DNA from 4 places in the Halomonas hibernica genome. Region 4 is predicted to be linked to each of the others. Evidence: predicted binding sites of a transcription regulator. Region 4 holds the regulator's gene; each other region holds the start of a gene.
What was found. Region 4 encodes LexA, which represses DNA repair genes until DNA is damaged. Its sites were predicted from a motif close to TACTGTNTANNTANACAGTA; they were not measured.
Positions count from the first base shown of each region.

Region 1 (4,213 bases), on a different contig from region 4:
CCTGCCCCTGATTCACCTCGGTGGGTGCAAAGGCTAACCCCCATACCGTACCGGTCGCAATGAGTATCAGGGAGACTGCCCAACACCAAGGCTGCACCTTTGCGCTCATTACATAAAACCATTTGGGCGAGCCCCATTTATGAATAAAGGTCCACATGGCGTGTTCTGTCCTCAACCGTTGATACTGATGCGTAGCGAGGCGGCAATCGCCCAGGGAGCCAACAGTAGCGACGCGGCCAGCAGGGCCCCGAGCATGGCCAGGTGCGCCGCGACACCTTCACCGATGACAGCAGCCTGCACCGCCCCAACCCCAAAAATAAGCACCGGTATATACAGCGGCAGTATAAGCAGCGACAGCAGTACACCGCCTCGCGCGATACCGACGGTCAACGCCGCACCAATCGCGCCAAGCAGGCTCAAACTGGCGCTGCCCAGCAAAAGCGAAAGCGCAAGCACCACATAGCTGCCCGGAGGCAGGGCCAGCGTCACACCTAGAAGCGGCGCGACCAGTGCCAGCGGCAGCCCGGTCAACAACCAGTGGGCAAGTACCTTGGCCATGCTAAGCGCGACTAGCGGCTGAGGCGCGAGCAGCATCTGCTCAAGGCTGCCGTCGTCATAATCGGTGCGAAACAGGCTATCCAGCGACAAAAGCGCCGCCAGAAGCGCCGCTACCCACAAAAGACCTGGCGCGATCAGCGCAAGCACGGCGCGGTCGGGTGAAATGCCGATTGGGAACAGCGTTATCACCAGCGCGAAGAAGACCAGCGGATTGAGCAGCTCGCCGCGGCGTCTGAACATCAGTGTTACATCACGCTTCAGGGTGGCGGTAAAGGCAATCCACAGCCCGCCCGGCACTGGCGTTTCAAGTAGTGTAGTGGTCGCCTTCTGCCCCTGCGTCATTGTCTACCCCAGTTGAATACAGCGAGCGGCGGGCGAAGCATTCAGCCCATGGTGAGTGGTTACCAGAATGCTTCCCCCGGCTTGAGCATGAGCTGAAAGCTGCGCTTCAAGCGCGGCTACGCCTTGGTGGTCAATGGCGGAAAACGGCTCGTCAAGCACCCAGAGTGGACGGCGCGTCAGCGTTAACCGGGCCAGCGCCACACGGCGCTGCTGACCCGCCGACAGCTGGCCGGCCAATACGTCCTCAAAACCGCCAAGCCCTACTTGCTCCAAAGCGCTCAGGCGCTGCGATTCATTACCCCGCTCGCCGCTTAGCGCCTGGTACCAGGCCAGGTTTTCAAGCGGTGAAAGCCCAGCCTTGATGCCTGGCGAATGTCCCAGATACAGCAGGTTGGCCAGATAATGTTCACGCACCTTGCGAAGTGGCGCGCCGTTCCAGAAAAGCTCGCCTTGGTAATCACTCAGTTGACCTGCCAGCAGCTTTAACAGTGTGGTCTTGCCGCTGCCATTGGGGCCTTCAATTCGAACAATGTCACCGCTGCGAATCGTGAGATCGAGCCCTTCAAATAGCCAGCGCCCATCACGCTCGCAGGCTAGTTGTCGTGCTTGCAGGCACAGGCTCAAAGGTGTCTCCCAACAGGTTGATAGTTAGCCAAAACTCTACACGGAAAGCCAGGTTATCTCCAGCCAATCGCAGCGGCCGTGAGAATGCACCAAGCGTGCTGACGGAACCAGCATTTTGAATAGCCAAAGGCACTGGATAAAAACAGCACTACCACTGTATGTAAAAACAGCTGTATACTAAAACACTGTATGAAAAGACATGCCAGCAACCTGCTGGCTTGCCACTACTAAACGCCTAGGGAAAGGGCGCTGCATTGGAGAATTTCCTATGAATATATCGATGTCAGCACCAACTCACGCCGGTTCTACCGTATTGAGCAGCGCGTCCTGCGCACCTAAAGGCATTCAATCGGCACGCGCCTTTAAAACAGCACCACGCAGAACGCGGCACAATACCTACGCCCTAAAAATACGTGGCAACCGAATGCGTGATTGCAACTTGTTTGATGGAGATGTCATTATTATTCGGCGTTTTCAATGCGATACCCACGAAGAAACCGCCGTCGCTCACATCAATCAGCAGCCTGTTGCGTTGAAGCAGCTCTCGATCAGTCGCTTTGGCGTACATTTATGGCCTGCCGATACCCAAGCGCCGGATCTCTTTTTGCACAATCGCGATATTCAAGTGTTAGGAATGGTAATGGGTGTGGCGCAGGATAGTGCCAACGACCTTGCTGCCAATTCTTATGGCCTTATGGAGCACTGATTGCGTTATCAAGTTCCTGATTTAGCTGCCTCGCAGTGGCATACCGCCGAGATAGAGGTCGAAAAAAGCCAGTTTCTGGCGTGGCTATGCCATGCGCCAGATGTGGCCGCTTTTAGTGCACTTCTTGAAGCGGCAAGAGCTGCTCACCCCAATGCCAGCCATCACTGTACGGCTTATATTGCTGGGCCGCCCGGGGAGCAAACACTGATTGGTTTTTCCGATGATGGCGAGCCTGGCGGCACGGCTGGCCGGCCAATGTACCAGGTACTTCAAGGCAGCCAAATGGGTGAAATCGGCGGTGTCGTGACGCGCTACTTTGGCGGCACCAAACTAGGCACCGGCGGGCTGGCACGGGCTTACGCTCAAGCCATCAGCCATGCGTTGGAAACCTTACCGACGCGTGAAGTGATTGAGCGAGACGCCTACACGCTACGCCTTACCTTTGCCAGCGAGGCGATCGCCCGCGCCTGGTGCGACGAAAAGGCCATCCCCATTGAACACGTCAACTACGATGGCGAAGGTGTTCAGCTCACCATTGGCTGGCCCCGCGACCATACGTTCGACCTTTCCCCCTTGGAAAATCGCCTAAAGTGCACGCTGGACGTTACCCCGGTAAACGCACCCGCCCCCTAAACCAAAAACGGCTTACGGTGTAAACCGTAAGCCGTGCATGGGGCACTTCTGCTTCCCCGTCAATCCTGTCTATTTATCCCAAATATTTAATCATTACCCCGGCAGCCACGGCAGAACCAATTACCCCTGCCACGTTTGGACCCATCGCATGCATCAACAAGAAGTTATGCGGATTGGATTCCAGACCGACCTTATTAGCTACACGCGCCGCCATAGGCACAGCGGATACCCCGGCAGCACCTATCAGCGGATTAATCGGCATACGGCTCATTAGGTTCATCAGCTTGGCCATTAACACGCCGGCGGCGGTACCAATTCCGAAGGCCACGATACCCAGCCCCAGAATCCCGAGGGTTTCCACCGTCAAGAAGCTTTCCGCCATCAGCTTTGAGCCAACAGAAAGCCCTAGAACGATTGTCACGATGTTGATCAGCGCGTTCTGGGCGGTATCCGAAAGCCGCTCTACCACGCCGCATTCGCGCATCAAATTACCAAAGCAGAACATCCCCAGAAGCGGTGCTGCGTCGGGTAGAAACAGCGCGACCAGGATCAACAGCATGAGAGGAAAGATCACTTTTTCCAGCCTGGAGACGGGGCGCAGCTGCGTCATTTTTATCTGACGCTCTTTTTCAGTGGTTAACAGCCGCATAATAGGTGGCTGGATTAACGGCACCAGCGCCATGTACGCGTAGGCCGCCACCGCGATAGCACCCAATAGCTCTGGCGCAAGCACGCTGGACACATAGATAGACGTTGGCCCATCGGCGCCGCCGATAATCCCGATCGCTGCCGCCTGGTTCAGCGAGAAGTCCATGATGCCCATGGAGGTCAGCACAACGGCACCAAACAGCGTGGCGAAAATACCAAACTGGGCCGCAGCACCTAGAAACAGCGTACGAGGGTTGGCAAGCAGCGGGCCAAAGTCAGTCATGGCGCCCACGCCCATAAAGATCAACAGCGGCGCGATACCCGATGCAATGGCCACTGAATAGAAGTTATACAGCATGCCATTGCTGTAACCGACGCTTGTCGCAATATCCTTAGCGGCACGCAGCTGCTCTGGCGCTACCTCACCATGGGCAACTACTTTGAGCGTTTCACGCCACGCATCAATGCCTGCCAAAGGATCCAGCATTACGCCCAGCGCGGCACCAACCTGCTGAAGCACGGCAGGCTTGCCAACCTCAATGGCCTGGTCCAGCGCTGAAATCGCAAGGCCAGCTTCGGGAATATTGGCAAGAATCCCCCCAAAACCAATCGGCACCAACAGCAGCGGCTCAAATTTCTTATGGATCGCCAAATAGAGCAGCAGCAGCCCGACCCCGATCATGACCACCTGGCCAAGCTCAA
Region 1 covers NZ_VIFN01000012.1:62,634-66,846, reverse strand. Annotated here, with positions in the region: gene FKN99_RS15325 (heme ABC transporter permease) at 1-157, opposite strand, end outside; gene ccmB (heme exporter protein CcmB) at 172-900, opposite strand; gene ccmA (cytochrome c biogenesis heme-transporting ATPase CcmA) at 904-1,524, opposite strand; gene FKN99_RS15310 (LexA family protein) at 1,793-2,230, shown strand; gene FKN99_RS15305 (IMPACT family protein) at 2,231-2,863, shown strand; gene FKN99_RS15300 (sodium ion-translocating decarboxylase subunit beta) at 2,937-4,213, opposite strand, start outside.
Region 1: a site for LexA is predicted at 1,677-1,696, ahead of FKN99_RS15310 (LexA family protein). Genes of this name have one in related genera too.

Region 2 (4,213 bases), on a different contig from region 4:
TTTGCCAATGGCATGGACCCAGGTGAAGGCCCCGGGCTTATCTTTATGAGCTTGCCGCTGGCGTTCCAGGCCATGCCGCTGGGTACGCTGTTTGGGATTCTGTTTTTCGCCATGCTCTCCATGGCCGCGCTGACATCGTCCATTTCGATGGTCGAGGCGACCGTTTCCTGGCTCTGCGACAACAAGGGATTCTCACGCCGCAGTGCTGCGTGGAGCACGGGGATTGTTCTTTGGCTGATTAGTACCGCTGCCATGCTCTCCTTTAACCTGGGCGCTGATTGGACGTTGGCAGGCAAGACCTTCTTTGACTGGCTGGACTACATCACTTCACGCTGGATGATGCCGCTGGGTGGGTTAGGCACCGTCATACTGGCAGGCTTTGTCCTGAAGAGTGAAACGTTCCGCGACGAGCTAGGACTCTCGCCCCTGCCCTATACGCTATGGCTTGCCATGGTGCGTTATGTTAGCCCGCTGGGTATTTTGGTTATTTTCGCTGATGCATTAGGGCTGTTTACCGTTACCTTTTCAGTTCATTGGCCGTGGTTGTTGGCTATCCTGCTGATCATGATGGCGTTGGGTGAGTGGTTGAGTCCTCGCCTGCGTCAGGCGTTAACGACACGCTAACGGATTCTCCCCAGCCAACGCTGTTGCTGAGCAATGAGTGACGGCTCATCCAGCGGCGTTTGGCAGGTGATTTGAGTCTCTTCCTGAGATCGTAGTTGAGATAGGAGTTGAGATCGTAATTGAGATAGCAGTGGTTACTTGCGTAAAGCAGATTGCTTGATAGCACCAGGGTGAGTGCCTGCCTTCATCAGCTCATCCCAGCGTGTGGTGTAGCGGCCTGAGCGGTGCCCGCAGCGTAGCTGCCAGGCGGCATCGGCATCCGTCATGCCAAAGCTGATGGTGCCTTGCCCCATGCGCTGATTGATATTATCCAGGGTGGCCATTAAGTAAGGGTATCGGTTCCGCGGCGGTTGATGTAGCAACGAGAGCTGGTGCTGCTCGGCATCAACCAGGTCCAATAGCATCACACCTGCCTTCATAAACCGGTAGCCTGGTCGGTAAACCTGTTCAACCCCTTGGTGAACGGCCTCAAGAATTGTGCGCGTATCGTCGCTGGGTGAGGGCAGGGGCACCATGGTGTGAGGAAAATACTGGGGTTGGTCTCGGCGGTGGCGGTTGGTGTTTAAAAAAATCATCACGGCTCGCGTTAGGCTGCGCTGCTGACGGAGTTTTTCGGCGCTGCGCTGGGCATGTTGGCGTAACGCGTTATGTACTTCTGTTTTACTGCCGGTTGATTGGCCGAATGAGCGCGACGTCATAATGCGGTGGCGCGGTTGATCCAGCGCATTCATCTGCAGGCAGGGCGTACCGCGCAGCTCCAGCGCCGTGCGGGCCAGCACTACCGAAAAATGTTTGCGCAGTAGCCGAAGGTCAGCCTCACGTAAGTCCCAAGCGGTATTAATATTACTGATCGCTAACCGCTCAGCAATCCGGCGCCCAACGCCCCATACGCTGCCCACCGGTGTCTGTTTAAGCAGGGCGGTCGTTGCCGCATCTTTTCCCGTTAGCAGGCACACACCTTGATAGTGAGTCGCCTGCTTGGCCAAGTGGTTGGCAAGCTTCGCCAGCGTATGCGTAGGGGCCAGCCCGACGCATACCGGCAGGCCTAAATGACGCCGAATCCGCCGACGCAGCCATTCGCCCAGGGTTTGGCACTGCTGGTTGCTGAACGCCTCCAGGTAAATAAACATTTCATCAATGGAGTACGGCGACACGGCTGGGCAGGTATCACGCAGTAGCTGGCACAGCCTGGCCGACATATCGCCATACAGCTCATAGTTGGATGACTTGAGGTAAATGTCACCACGCTTACGCAGGCTTTCGAGCTTAAACGATGGCATGCCCATGGGGATGTCCATGGCTTTCATCTCGGCAGAGCGGGCGATGATACAGCCGTCGTTGTTCGACATAACGCCAACCGGTTTGCCTTCCAGCGCAGGATCAAACACACGCTCACAACTGACGTAAAAGTTGTTGGCATCGACCAGGCCGATCATCGGACATACTCATGAATGACGGCACGCACTACTCCCCATAGCTGGCACTCGGTGCCTTCCAAAGGAAGCGGCGGGTAGTGAGGATGCGCGGAGCAGAGATGCGGCGTATTTTGGTAGAGGGCGTAGCGCTTAATCAGCACTTCCTCTTCAAACATGGCAACCAGAATGTGCCCTAGCCGAGGCTTAATGCTGCGATCAACGACCAGCAGGTCGCCATCAAAAATCCCCCAGCCTTCCATGCTGTCACCAGCGGCGGAAAGGTAGAACGTCTGGGTAGGGTTTTTAATTAACCGCGTGTTGAGATCAAGCGTACGCGGTTCATAATCCTGCGCTGGTGATGGAAAGCCGCTAAAGCCCGCACGGCCTTGTAACGATGAAAAAGGCAGCGGCTGAGACGTTAACGGCAAGGTGGGCACGAGCGTCGATGGAGGCAACGACATCGTCGGCATCCTCACTGAATATAATGTGTATGTATATACAGTATTTATTCGTGAGGTTTAAATTGCAAGCGTTGAACGGCGATTAGGCAAGCCTAGCGCGCTAGCCACAACCCCACGACGATGGCACTAACAACAGCAATAAAAAAAACAAGGTTACGGGCGCGTGTATCGCGGCGTGGTTTCATGGCAGCACCATTAGCAAGGGTTGGGTAAAAGCGACAGAAGAATTGCGCCTGGCATGGTAACGTTTGTTACTGATACCGTCATCCAGACATTGCCTGAACGCTGAATTCAGGAACATTAAAGGCGTCGCGTTATTTGCCAACGAGATGGCCGCTTCATCAGGAAAACAACCTATGTGTGAACCGACCCTCCAACCCGCGTCTCGACACTCCGCGCAGCCGCTGGTGCTTGCGCAAGGGCGCTTGGCCGCACTGGGCTGGGGCCGCGTGGATGCACCTGTCTGGCTGGCGCTACACGGCTGGCTGGATAACGCGGCAAGCTTTAGCCGCTTGGCACCGCTTTTGGCAGATGCGCTGGATATCCGCGTGGTAGCCATTGATTTTCGTGGCCATGGGCACTCCCAGCACGCCGCTTTCGGAAGCGACTATGCGTTGTGGGATTACTGCCACGATGTGCTTGATGCGCTGGACGCGCTGGGTATTGAACAGGCATCTTTACTGGCCCACTCCATGGGCGCGGCGGTTGCCTGCCTACTGGCCGCCGCCATGCCAGAGCGTATTGCCCGGTTAACCTTGATTGACGGGCTGGGGGCGCTGAATACGCCTGCGGAAGAAACTGCCAGCCAGTTGCGCAAAGGGCTTATTGCCCATCGTCGCCCGCTTTCCCGCCCACCACGCTATGCTGATATCGAAAGTGCAGTTGCCGCGCGGGTAGCCGGTGGCGTCACCACGCTGGATAGCGTAACGGCGATGCCGTTGGTTGAGCGTAATACGCAAGCAACTGCCGATGGCTATCTACAAATGCGTACGGATAGTCGACTGCTAAAACCCTCTCTGGTGCGCTTTACCCCTGAGCAGGTACTGGCTCTGTTAGCGTGTATTCAGGCGCCGGTACTACTGATTGAAGGCGAGCAGGGTATTTTAGGAAAGCGTGCCTGGGCCGAGCAGGCGCGCTTGGCGGTTAATGATCTGACCCGCCATGTGTTGCCTGGCGGGCATCATCTGCATTTGGAATCTAAAGCGGTTGCCGCTGTGGCGGAACTCGCCACCGCCCACTGGGAGGCAGCCGTGTAAAGCGGTTATACGGTCGGCTCAAGAGCAATAGGAATAGCCAATGAATCAACTGACGCACGCGGGTAGCGGGAAAAAAGTGGCTTTGGTGTTGGGCAGTGGCGGGGCGCGCGGTTATGCCCATATCGGTGTCATTGAAGCCCTGGAGGCACGAGGCTTTGAGATTATTTCAGTGGCGGGATGCTCCATGGGCGCCCTGATTGGTGGCATCTACGCTTCTGGCAAACTGCCCGAGTATCGCGAGTGGGTCTGTAATCTCGATTATCTGGATGTGCTAAAGCTGGTGGATGTGACTTGGAGCCCGATGGGTGCCATGCGCGCCAATAAGGTGATGAGTAAGTTGGATGCGTTGGTAGGCGATGTGCTCATTGAGGATTTGCCTATTCCGGTGACAACGGTGGCGACTGACCTGGTTCGCCAGCGCGAAGTGTGGTTTCAAAATGGCCCGTTACTGCGCGCC
Region 2 covers NZ_VIFN01000003.1:137,272-141,484, reverse strand. Annotated here, with positions in the region: gene FKN99_RS06690 (sodium-dependent transporter) at 1-624, shown strand, start outside; gene FKN99_RS06685 (Y-family DNA polymerase) at 759-2,060, opposite strand; gene FKN99_RS06680 (LexA family protein) at 2,057-2,500, opposite strand; gene FKN99_RS06675 (alpha/beta fold hydrolase) at 2,857-3,756, shown strand; gene FKN99_RS06670 (patatin-like phospholipase family protein) at 3,797-4,213, shown strand, end outside.
Region 2: a site for LexA is predicted at 2,524-2,543, ahead of FKN99_RS06680 (LexA family protein). Genes of this name have one in related genera too.

Region 3 (4,213 bases), on a different contig from region 4:
TCCAATCGATAGACGTAATCCCACTGGTTTGAATCAAACGGGGCTTCCAACAAAGGGCGGCCCATAACGTAGGTGACCTGCTCCTGCGTCATGCCCGGCTGAAGCTGGCTAACCATTTCTTCGGTTACCAGATTGCCTTGAGGGATGTCACGTTTGTAAACACCGACGTAACTACAGCCACTTACAACAGTAAGGGCAACGGAAAGCGTAATGATGCGAGTCAATTTTTGCATTTGGACCTGTTCTTCACTATCGTGGTTTCGGTCGATCATACCCGACCTAACCTGTTACTGCGAAGAGCAACCATGGCCGATCAGAACCATGAACTGCGCAAAGCCGGGCTGAAAGTGACCCTGCCGCGCGTCAAGATCCTTCAGATTCTCGAAAATGCTTCGGGTCAACACCACCTTAGCGCAGAAGAAGTGTATAAAACACTGATTGATGCGGGCGAGGATGTTGGCTTGGCAACCGTTTACCGCGTGCTGACGCAATTTGAATCAGCAGGTTTGGTAATTCGTCATAATTTTGACGGTGGCCACGCAGTCTTTGAGATGACGCAAGAAGACCATCACGACCATATGGTGTGTTTAGAAAGTGGTGAAATCATCGAGTTTCTTGATGACATCATTGAACGACGCCAGCAAGAAATTGCAGAAGAGCACGGCTACGAGCTTGTCGATCACGCTCTGGTACTTTACGTACGCCCTCGCGGGTCGGACGTAACGCGCCAGGTTAACGTGCCGATCAATAAAAAATAGGGTTTCCCGCAAAACCTGTTTTGGCCGTGATGCAAACCCTCATGCCGCTCCTTGTTACTACAGGGAGCAGCATGGGGGTATTTTGCGTGGTAGCCGTTAATTAGATAGTGATGTGAGAAAGCTCTTAATGAGGCGGGCGCTGGCTGGCATGCAGCATTTCCTGGGCATGAGCCAGTGTTTGGTCAGAGAGCGTCACTCCGCCTAGCATGCGCGCAAGCTCGCTGATGCGGCCTCGCTCGTCCAGCAAGGCCATATAGGTACGCGTAGTATCCCGCTTGGCACGCTTTTCAATATGCAGGTGCTGATGCGCCTGCGCGGCCACCTGGGGCAGGTGCGTTACGGTCATGACCTGGCCGTTCTCGCCTAACTTGCGCAGTAACTGGCCGACAATTTCCGCCGTGGCGCCTGAAATACCCACATCCACCTCGTCAAACACCAGGCTTGGAATCGTCGAGTGCGAGGCGGCCACCACCTGAATCGCCAGGCTGATACGCGAAAGCTCACCCCCAGAGGCAACTTTGGCGAGTGGGCGAGCAGGCTGGCCTGGGTTGGCGCTGATCAAAAACTGTACGCTATCCAGCCCCTCAGGCGTAGGCGTTTCACGCGAAGCAACGGCCACTTCAAAGCGCGCCTTACCCATGGCCAAAAAGGCCAGCTGCTGCTGAACTTCTTTACCCAGCCGCAGGGCAGCTTTTTGACGGGTATCGCTGATTTTCTTGGCTTCGCTGCGGTAGCGCTCACGATACTCAGCGACTTGCCCACTCAGCGCTTCAAGGTCCTCATCGCTGGCTTCCAGCTGAGCCACTTCACGTTGAAGGGTGCTATGCAGGGCGTAAATTTCTTCAGGCGCGACGTGATGCTTGCGCGCAATGCGGTGTATATCCGTCAAGCGCTCCTCCACCCACATCAGGCGCTCTGGGTCGAGCTCGGTGCTGCTGGCAAAGCGCTGCAACTCGCTTGAGGCCTCTTCCACCTGAATGCGCGCATCGCTGAGCATGGCGAGCGTATTGGCAAGTGTGCCCTTATCGCTGCCCGGTAGGGCGCTTAAGTGTGCATAAGCTTGATTAAGAAGCGACAGCGCGCCGCCGTCATCGCTGGCGCAGCAGTCGGCAGCCAACTGGGTTTCACGCAGCGTCTCTTCGGCATGCGCAAGGGTCAGTTGCTCCTCTTCAAGCGTCTGTAGTTCGCCTTCGCCCAGACCCAGCTGGTCCAGCTCTTCAACCTGGTAGCGCAGCAGTTGGCGCTTGGCTTCTACTTCACTGCCTTCTTCACTGAGCTTTTTAAGCCGTCGTCGCGCATTGCGCCATTCGTGGAAGGTTTCTGCCAGTTGCTGGCGAGCCTCCCGCAGCCCGGCATAGTCATCCAGCAGGGCCAGGTGCACCTCTTCACGCATTAACGCTTGATGGGCATGCTGGCCATGAATTTGAATGAGCTGCTCGCCAAGCGATTTTAAGTCCGAAATGGTCGCTGGCTGGCCGTTAATCCATGCTTTTGAACGTCCACTGGCGGTCACTACACGGCGCAGTAGGCATTCGTCGGTGGGGAGCTCGCGGGCCGTTAGCCACTCGGCGGCGGCGGGCAGGTGTTGAATGTCGAAACGCGCCGATAGGTCGGTGCGCTCGCAGCCGTGGCGCACGCTGCCAGCATCGGCACGCTCACCAAGGCACAGGCCCAGTGCGCCTAGGAGAATGGATTTGCCTGCGCCTGTTTCCCCCGTGATGGCCGTCATGCCGTGGGTCAGGTCAAGCTCAAGGCGGTCGACAATGGCGTAATCTTGAATCGCTAGCTGAGTAAGCATGATGCCTCCTGAGGCGGTGCGACACAGAAGCTGGATACTTATCCAATAAATGTTGTTTTATACAGTAGTCGATAACTGACTTCAATGCTCCTCTTGAGATGGCTTTTATGGCCCCCATATAGCCTCTATACGTGTTTAAGGCTGTTTTAAAACTGATTTATTGATTATTTTTTATGAGCAGTGTTGGGCAGAAAAAGCCCGAACCCTTTTGAGGAGCATGGCATGGCAAAAGAACCGCAAACTCCATTAGATGACGAACTCGCTCGCCAACAGCGTGAGGCCGATATGAGGGACCAGGAGTCTGAAGAGCGCTTGATTGATGGGGAGCTGGAAGGCCTGATTAACGACGAGGCGCCGCTTGAAGGCAGCTTCGCCGACCCGGAGGCCGATGTACTCGCCGCTCAGGTAAATGAGCTGGAGCAAAACCTGGCAGAAGCCAAGGACCAGGCGTTGCGCGCCGCCGCTGAAGCGCAGAATGTTCGCCGCCGTGCCGAACAGGAAGCAGACAAGGCGCGTAAGTTTGCCTTGGAAAAATTTGTAAAAGAGCTGCTGCCTGTGGTGGATAGCCTGGAAAAAGCGCTTGAATCCATGCAGGACGACGCCTCTGAGGCGCACCGCGAGGGCGTTTCCATGACGCTCAACATGCAGCTAGGGGTGCTCAATAAGTTTGGTGTTGAAAGCGTTGAGCCCCAAGGTGAGCCTTTTGACCCCCAGGTGCACGAAGCCATGGCGATGGTGCCGAACCCCGAACTTGAGCCCAACACCGTAATGGAAGTGATGCAGAAAGGTTACTTGCTCAATGGTCGTTTGGTTCGCCCAGCGATGGTCGTGGTCAGTCAGAAGGCAAATTAAGCCGATTTAGTGACGTAAAGCGTAAAAAAGCCCTTGAAAAGTCACTGGCGGCCCCCAGATAAAGGTCAACCCGCGGGGAAATCCCGCACACGTTTTAAGTATTGAGACAACTGAATTCGAGGTTTTTGCTATGGGACGCATTATTGGTATTGACCTGGGTACTACCAACTCTTGTGTGGCAGTACTTGATGGCGACAGTGCTAAAGTTATCGAGAATGCTGAAGGTGGCCGTACCACGCCTTCGATCATCGCTTACACCGATGACGGCGAAACTCTGGTAGGCCAGGCCGCCAAGCGCCAAGCCGTTACCAACCCGGAAAACACGCTTTACGCCATCAAGCGTCTGATCGGCCGTCGCTTTAAAGACGACGTTGTTCAGAAAGACATCAAGATGGTGCCCTACAAAATCGCTGAAGCTGACAACGGCGATGCGTGGGTAGAAGTAAAAGGTAAAAAAATGGCGCCGCCGCAAGTAAGTGCGGAAGTGCTGAAGAAAATGAAGAAAACCGCCGAAGATTACCTCGGCGAAGCGGTAACGGAAGCGGTTATCACCGTACCGGCTTACTTCAACGACAGCCAGCGTCAGGCCACTAAAGATGCAGGTCGCATCGCGGGTCTGGACGTTAAGCGTATTATCAACGAGCCGACCGCAGCCGCACTCGCCTACGGTATGGACAAGTCACGCGGTGATAAAACCATCGCCGTTTATGACTTGGGTGGCGGTACGTTCGATATCTCGATCATCGAAATTGCCGACGTTGAAGGCGAAACCCAGTTTGAAGTACTCGCCACCAATGGCGATACC
Region 3 covers NZ_VIFN01000005.1:52,258-56,470, reverse strand. Annotated here, with positions in the region: gene FKN99_RS09330 (outer membrane protein assembly factor BamE) at 1-233, opposite strand, end outside; gene fur (ferric iron uptake transcriptional regulator) at 306-758, shown strand; gene recN (DNA repair protein RecN) at 883-2,556, opposite strand; gene grpE (nucleotide exchange factor GrpE) at 2,779-3,408, shown strand; gene dnaK (molecular chaperone DnaK) at 3,539-4,213, shown strand, end outside.
Region 3: a site for LexA is predicted at 2,604-2,623, ahead of recN (DNA repair protein RecN). Genes of this name have one in related genera too.

Region 4 (4,213 bases):
TGAGTCATTAGCAGGGATCCAACAAAAGGGCCGATGATTTTAGACGATCAACGCACAGAGTCAAAAAAGGCTCTGCGTAAGGCCGTTACAGATGGCTGCCATGTAGCCAAACAGGCGTTCCAGGCACGGCACGCTCAAAGATATAAAGCAGGTCCTCGTTGCGCATACGAACACAGCCATGTGAAGCAGGTTTGCCCATCGGTTGATCGGGCGGCGTTCCGTGTACATAAATATAGCGGCGCTGAGAGTCAACCGTGCCTGCACGGTTAAATCCTCGCTCTAACCCACACAGCCATAAAATACGCGTCAAAATCCAGTCACGTGTCGGATGAGCGTCGGCCAAGTCACTTGAGAAAATTTCACCGGTAAAACGCCTGCCTCTAAATACGGCATTGACCGGCTGTTCATGGCCAATTGCCGCGCGAACATAGTGCCAGCCATGCGGCGTTTGGCCACTTCCTTCTTGCTGGCCAACGCCAGCGCGTCCAGTAGAGATAGCGCACTCAAAGTCTGGTGTTTGACCCTGCCACCAGCGCAGGATTTGTGCGCCGGTATCAATTTCGATCCAGCCGTCTTTTTTAGGTGGCAACTCAGCTAACAGGGGCGTTCGCATGCTGCGCTCCTTCAACCTCTTGCGGCAGTGGAGCATTCATGGCGGCAACGACCACAGGGCGCAAGCGTCGCACTAAATCACGCACAGTCACCTGCTCCTGATAATCCTTGGAGGCGATATCACGTAGCGCATCCAGCCCCGACAAGGTGAAAATGACCGTACCCAACATAAAGTGCAGCCGCCAAAAACGCTCGGCATCGGGTAAATCAGGGGTCGCCTTACGCACAAGCCCGGTAAAGCGGGTAAACACATCCCCATATTGCTCTTGAATATGGCGCCGTAAATGCCCTTGCGCTTGGCTATAGGCTAACCCCAATAAGCGCATGAAGACTTTCAAACTATCCCGTTCAGCAGGCACTGCCAGCACCGTGGTGGCCATTGTTTCAAGCAGCTCTTCCAGGGGGATGGCGCGATCGGCATAGTGGGCTTCAAGCTCATCGAGCGCACCATGAAAACGCTGAGTAAACGGGTCTAGATAGCGTGAGAATACGGCTTGGATAAGGGCTTTCTTGGAACCAAAATGATAATTAACAGCCGCCAGGTTTACTCGCGCTTTACTGGTAATGTTACGCAGTGACGTTTCAGCAAAGCCACGCTCTGCAAACAGCACCTCAGCGGTATCCAGAATGCGTGACACCGTGTCAGATTGTGCCATTATGGCCTCCGGAGAAACGAGTGTTTAAAACATGCCAGAATAGTAAGTCATATCTTAATCAGGCTCAATCACCCTTATTCACCGTTTTTTTTATTTGGCTACCCTGCGCATTAGCGTTAATTCAAACGTCTTACCGCTCACAGACAGTGTTTTAACAAGCTGCTTTTTTAACCATGTACTGGATAGAGCAACATACTGTATACTTAAACACATACTGATCAAGCAGACAGATACCGACTGTCTTTTATTGTTTATGGAGTTTGGTATGTCGCGGCCACTCACAGCACGTCAGCAACATGTTTTTGATTTTATAGTAAAAACCATGGGTGAATTCGGCTACCCTCCCACCCGCGCCGAAATTGCCAAGGCCTTGGGCTTTAAATCCCCCAATGCCGCTGAAGAGCATTTACGTGCTCTTGAGCGTAAAGGCGTTATCCGGATTATTCGCAATACGTCGCGGGGGATTCGCCTCCCCAACCAGGAAGCTCAGGACGTTAGCGAATTACCCGCCACCGTTGCAGCCAACAGCAATGATCTTCCGCCGATGGGCTTGCCAGTTATTGGTGAAGTGGCCGCTGGCAGCCCGATCCTTGCAGCGGAGCATATTGACCGTTACTGCCCGCTACCCGCGGAATATTTCACCCCTAAAGCCGACTACCTCCTGCGGGTACGCGGTTTATCCATGAAGGATGTGGGCATCCTGGAAGGCGATTTACTGGCGGTGCACCGCACTGATCGTGTACGTGACGGGCAAATCGTCGTTGCGCGGCTGGAAGATGAAGTCACCGTAAAACGCTTTCAACGCCAAGGGCACCAGGTCATGCTGATTGCGGAAAACGCTGATTTTGCACCGATTGAAATCGACCTGCGAACCCAATCCCTGGATATTGAAGGCGTAGGTGTAGGCGTCATCCGTGGCGGTAATGGCCAAGCGCTAGGCTAATAAGCCGTTTGCGTAAAATCGGTTTTTAAAAGCATCAAGGGGGTGGCCATTTTCATGGCCACCCCCTTGTTTTGCTACTGGTTCAGCTTAAACAGTTTTTAAAACGCTTAGCTAAAGACAACGGTCTTATTGCCGTGGATCAAAACGCGGTCCTCCAGATGCCAGCGCAGGCCTCGCGCCAATACGGCTTTTTCTACATCGCGCCCAAAGCGAACCAGGTCGGTTGGCGTATGGCAATGGCTCACACGATGAATATCCTGCTCAATAATCGGCCCGGCATCCAATTCCTCCGTCACGTAGTGGCACGTCGCGCCAATTAGCTTTACGCCGCGCTCATAAGCCTGATGGTAAGGCTTGGCGCCAGCAAATGAAGGCAAGAAGCTGTGGTGAATATTAATTACCTGTCCAGCATAGCGCTCACACAACGACGGGGGCAGAATCTGCATATAGCGCGCCAATACAATACAGTCCGCTCGCGCGTTATCAATAAGCTCCTGCACCTGAGTAAACGACTCTTCCTTATTATTCGGGTCCACCGGCACATGGTGATAAGGAATACCGTACCACTCAGCGATTGAGCGCATGTCTTCGTGATTAGAAATCACACCGGCGATATCACAATCCAGCTCACCTGCCTGCCAACGGTAAAGTAAATCCACCAGGCAGTGAGACTCACGGGAGACCATGAGGATGACGCGCCGACGCTTTTGAGTATCCATTAGCGCCCACTGCATGGAAAACTCTTGAGCAATTGGCTCAAAGGCGCTGCGTAATGTTTCAACGGACATGCCAAGCGAATCGGCCAATATCTCATAACGCATAAAAAAGCGGCCCGTTTGCAAGTCAGAATGCTGACTGGCCTCGGTGATAGAGCCGCCTTGTTGAGCAATAAATCCAGACACACGGGCAACAATACCCACCTGATCGGGGCAGGAAACGACTAAACGGTAATAATGAGACATGTGAAGTACTCTTGACGACCTACGAAATACAAATGACAAACCACTATTGGCATCGTCTATTGGCATAGTGCAACGGCGCCGCAAACCGCGGCTAAATAGCGACGCCGTAAATAACGGCTGCCTAGTGTACCGGAACCCTATTAACGAAGCACCGTTATCTAATGTCGGGGGTCATTGTTAGCCGCCCCTGCCTTCCCGTATAGTTAAGGCATTACTTTTTAGGCTTTTCATAACCGATGCATCCACCACGCGTTCAACTTCGTCCTCGCCGCCGCCCACCTCTGCGCCTACTGCCGCTGGGTGGGTGTGGTGAAATCGGCATGAATCTAACGCTGTATGGATACGACGATCACTGGATCGCGGTCGACTGCGGCATGATGATTCGCCAGGATTTGCCTAACTCGCCCCTTCAGGTACCTAACCTGGGCACCGCCGAGGCACTGAACATAACGCCCCAAGCGTTATTTATAACGCATGGACATGAAGATCACATTGGCGCGGTTGCCTGGTTATGGCCCAAGTGGAACTGCCCTATCTATGCCACCCCACTTGCGGCAGGCCTCTTACGCGCGAAATTCGCTGAACACCAGCTAAGTAGCGCCGCGATTAAGATCATCGAGCCGGGCGAAGCAATGGAAACGGCGCCCTTTTCGGTGCGCTATTTGCCGGTTACCCATTCGATCCCTGAAAGCTGCGCGCTGGTCATCGTGATGGGCGACTACCGCATAATGCACACAGGGGATTGGAAGCTGGACCCAGAGCCGCTGATTGGCACGCCCATTAACGCGGCGCACTTTCGAGCGCTTGCCCCGATTGATTTAGTAGTAGGTGATTCAACCAATGCCCCTCTGCCTGGCCACTCCAGCAGTGAAGGCGATGTGGCTAAAGCGCTGGCTAAAAGCCTGAAGGAATGCAAGGGCCGCGTCGTGGTCTCCTGTTTTGCAAGCAACCTTGCACGCGTACTGGCCATTGGCCGGGCGGCTCATCAATGCGGCCGTCGGGTCAGTTTGATGGGACGATCCATGGAGCGCATGGTGAGC
Region 4 covers NZ_VIFN01000009.1:109,742-113,954, reverse strand. Annotated here, with positions in the region: gene nagZ (beta-N-acetylhexosaminidase) at 1-8, opposite strand, end outside; gene FKN99_RS13915 (L,D-transpeptidase) at 86-613, opposite strand; gene FKN99_RS13910 (TetR/AcrR family transcriptional regulator) at 591-1,268, opposite strand; gene lexA (transcriptional repressor LexA) at 1,534-2,211, shown strand; gene purU (formyltetrahydrofolate deformylase) at 2,319-3,173, opposite strand; gene FKN99_RS13895 (ribonuclease J) at 3,494-4,213, shown strand, end outside.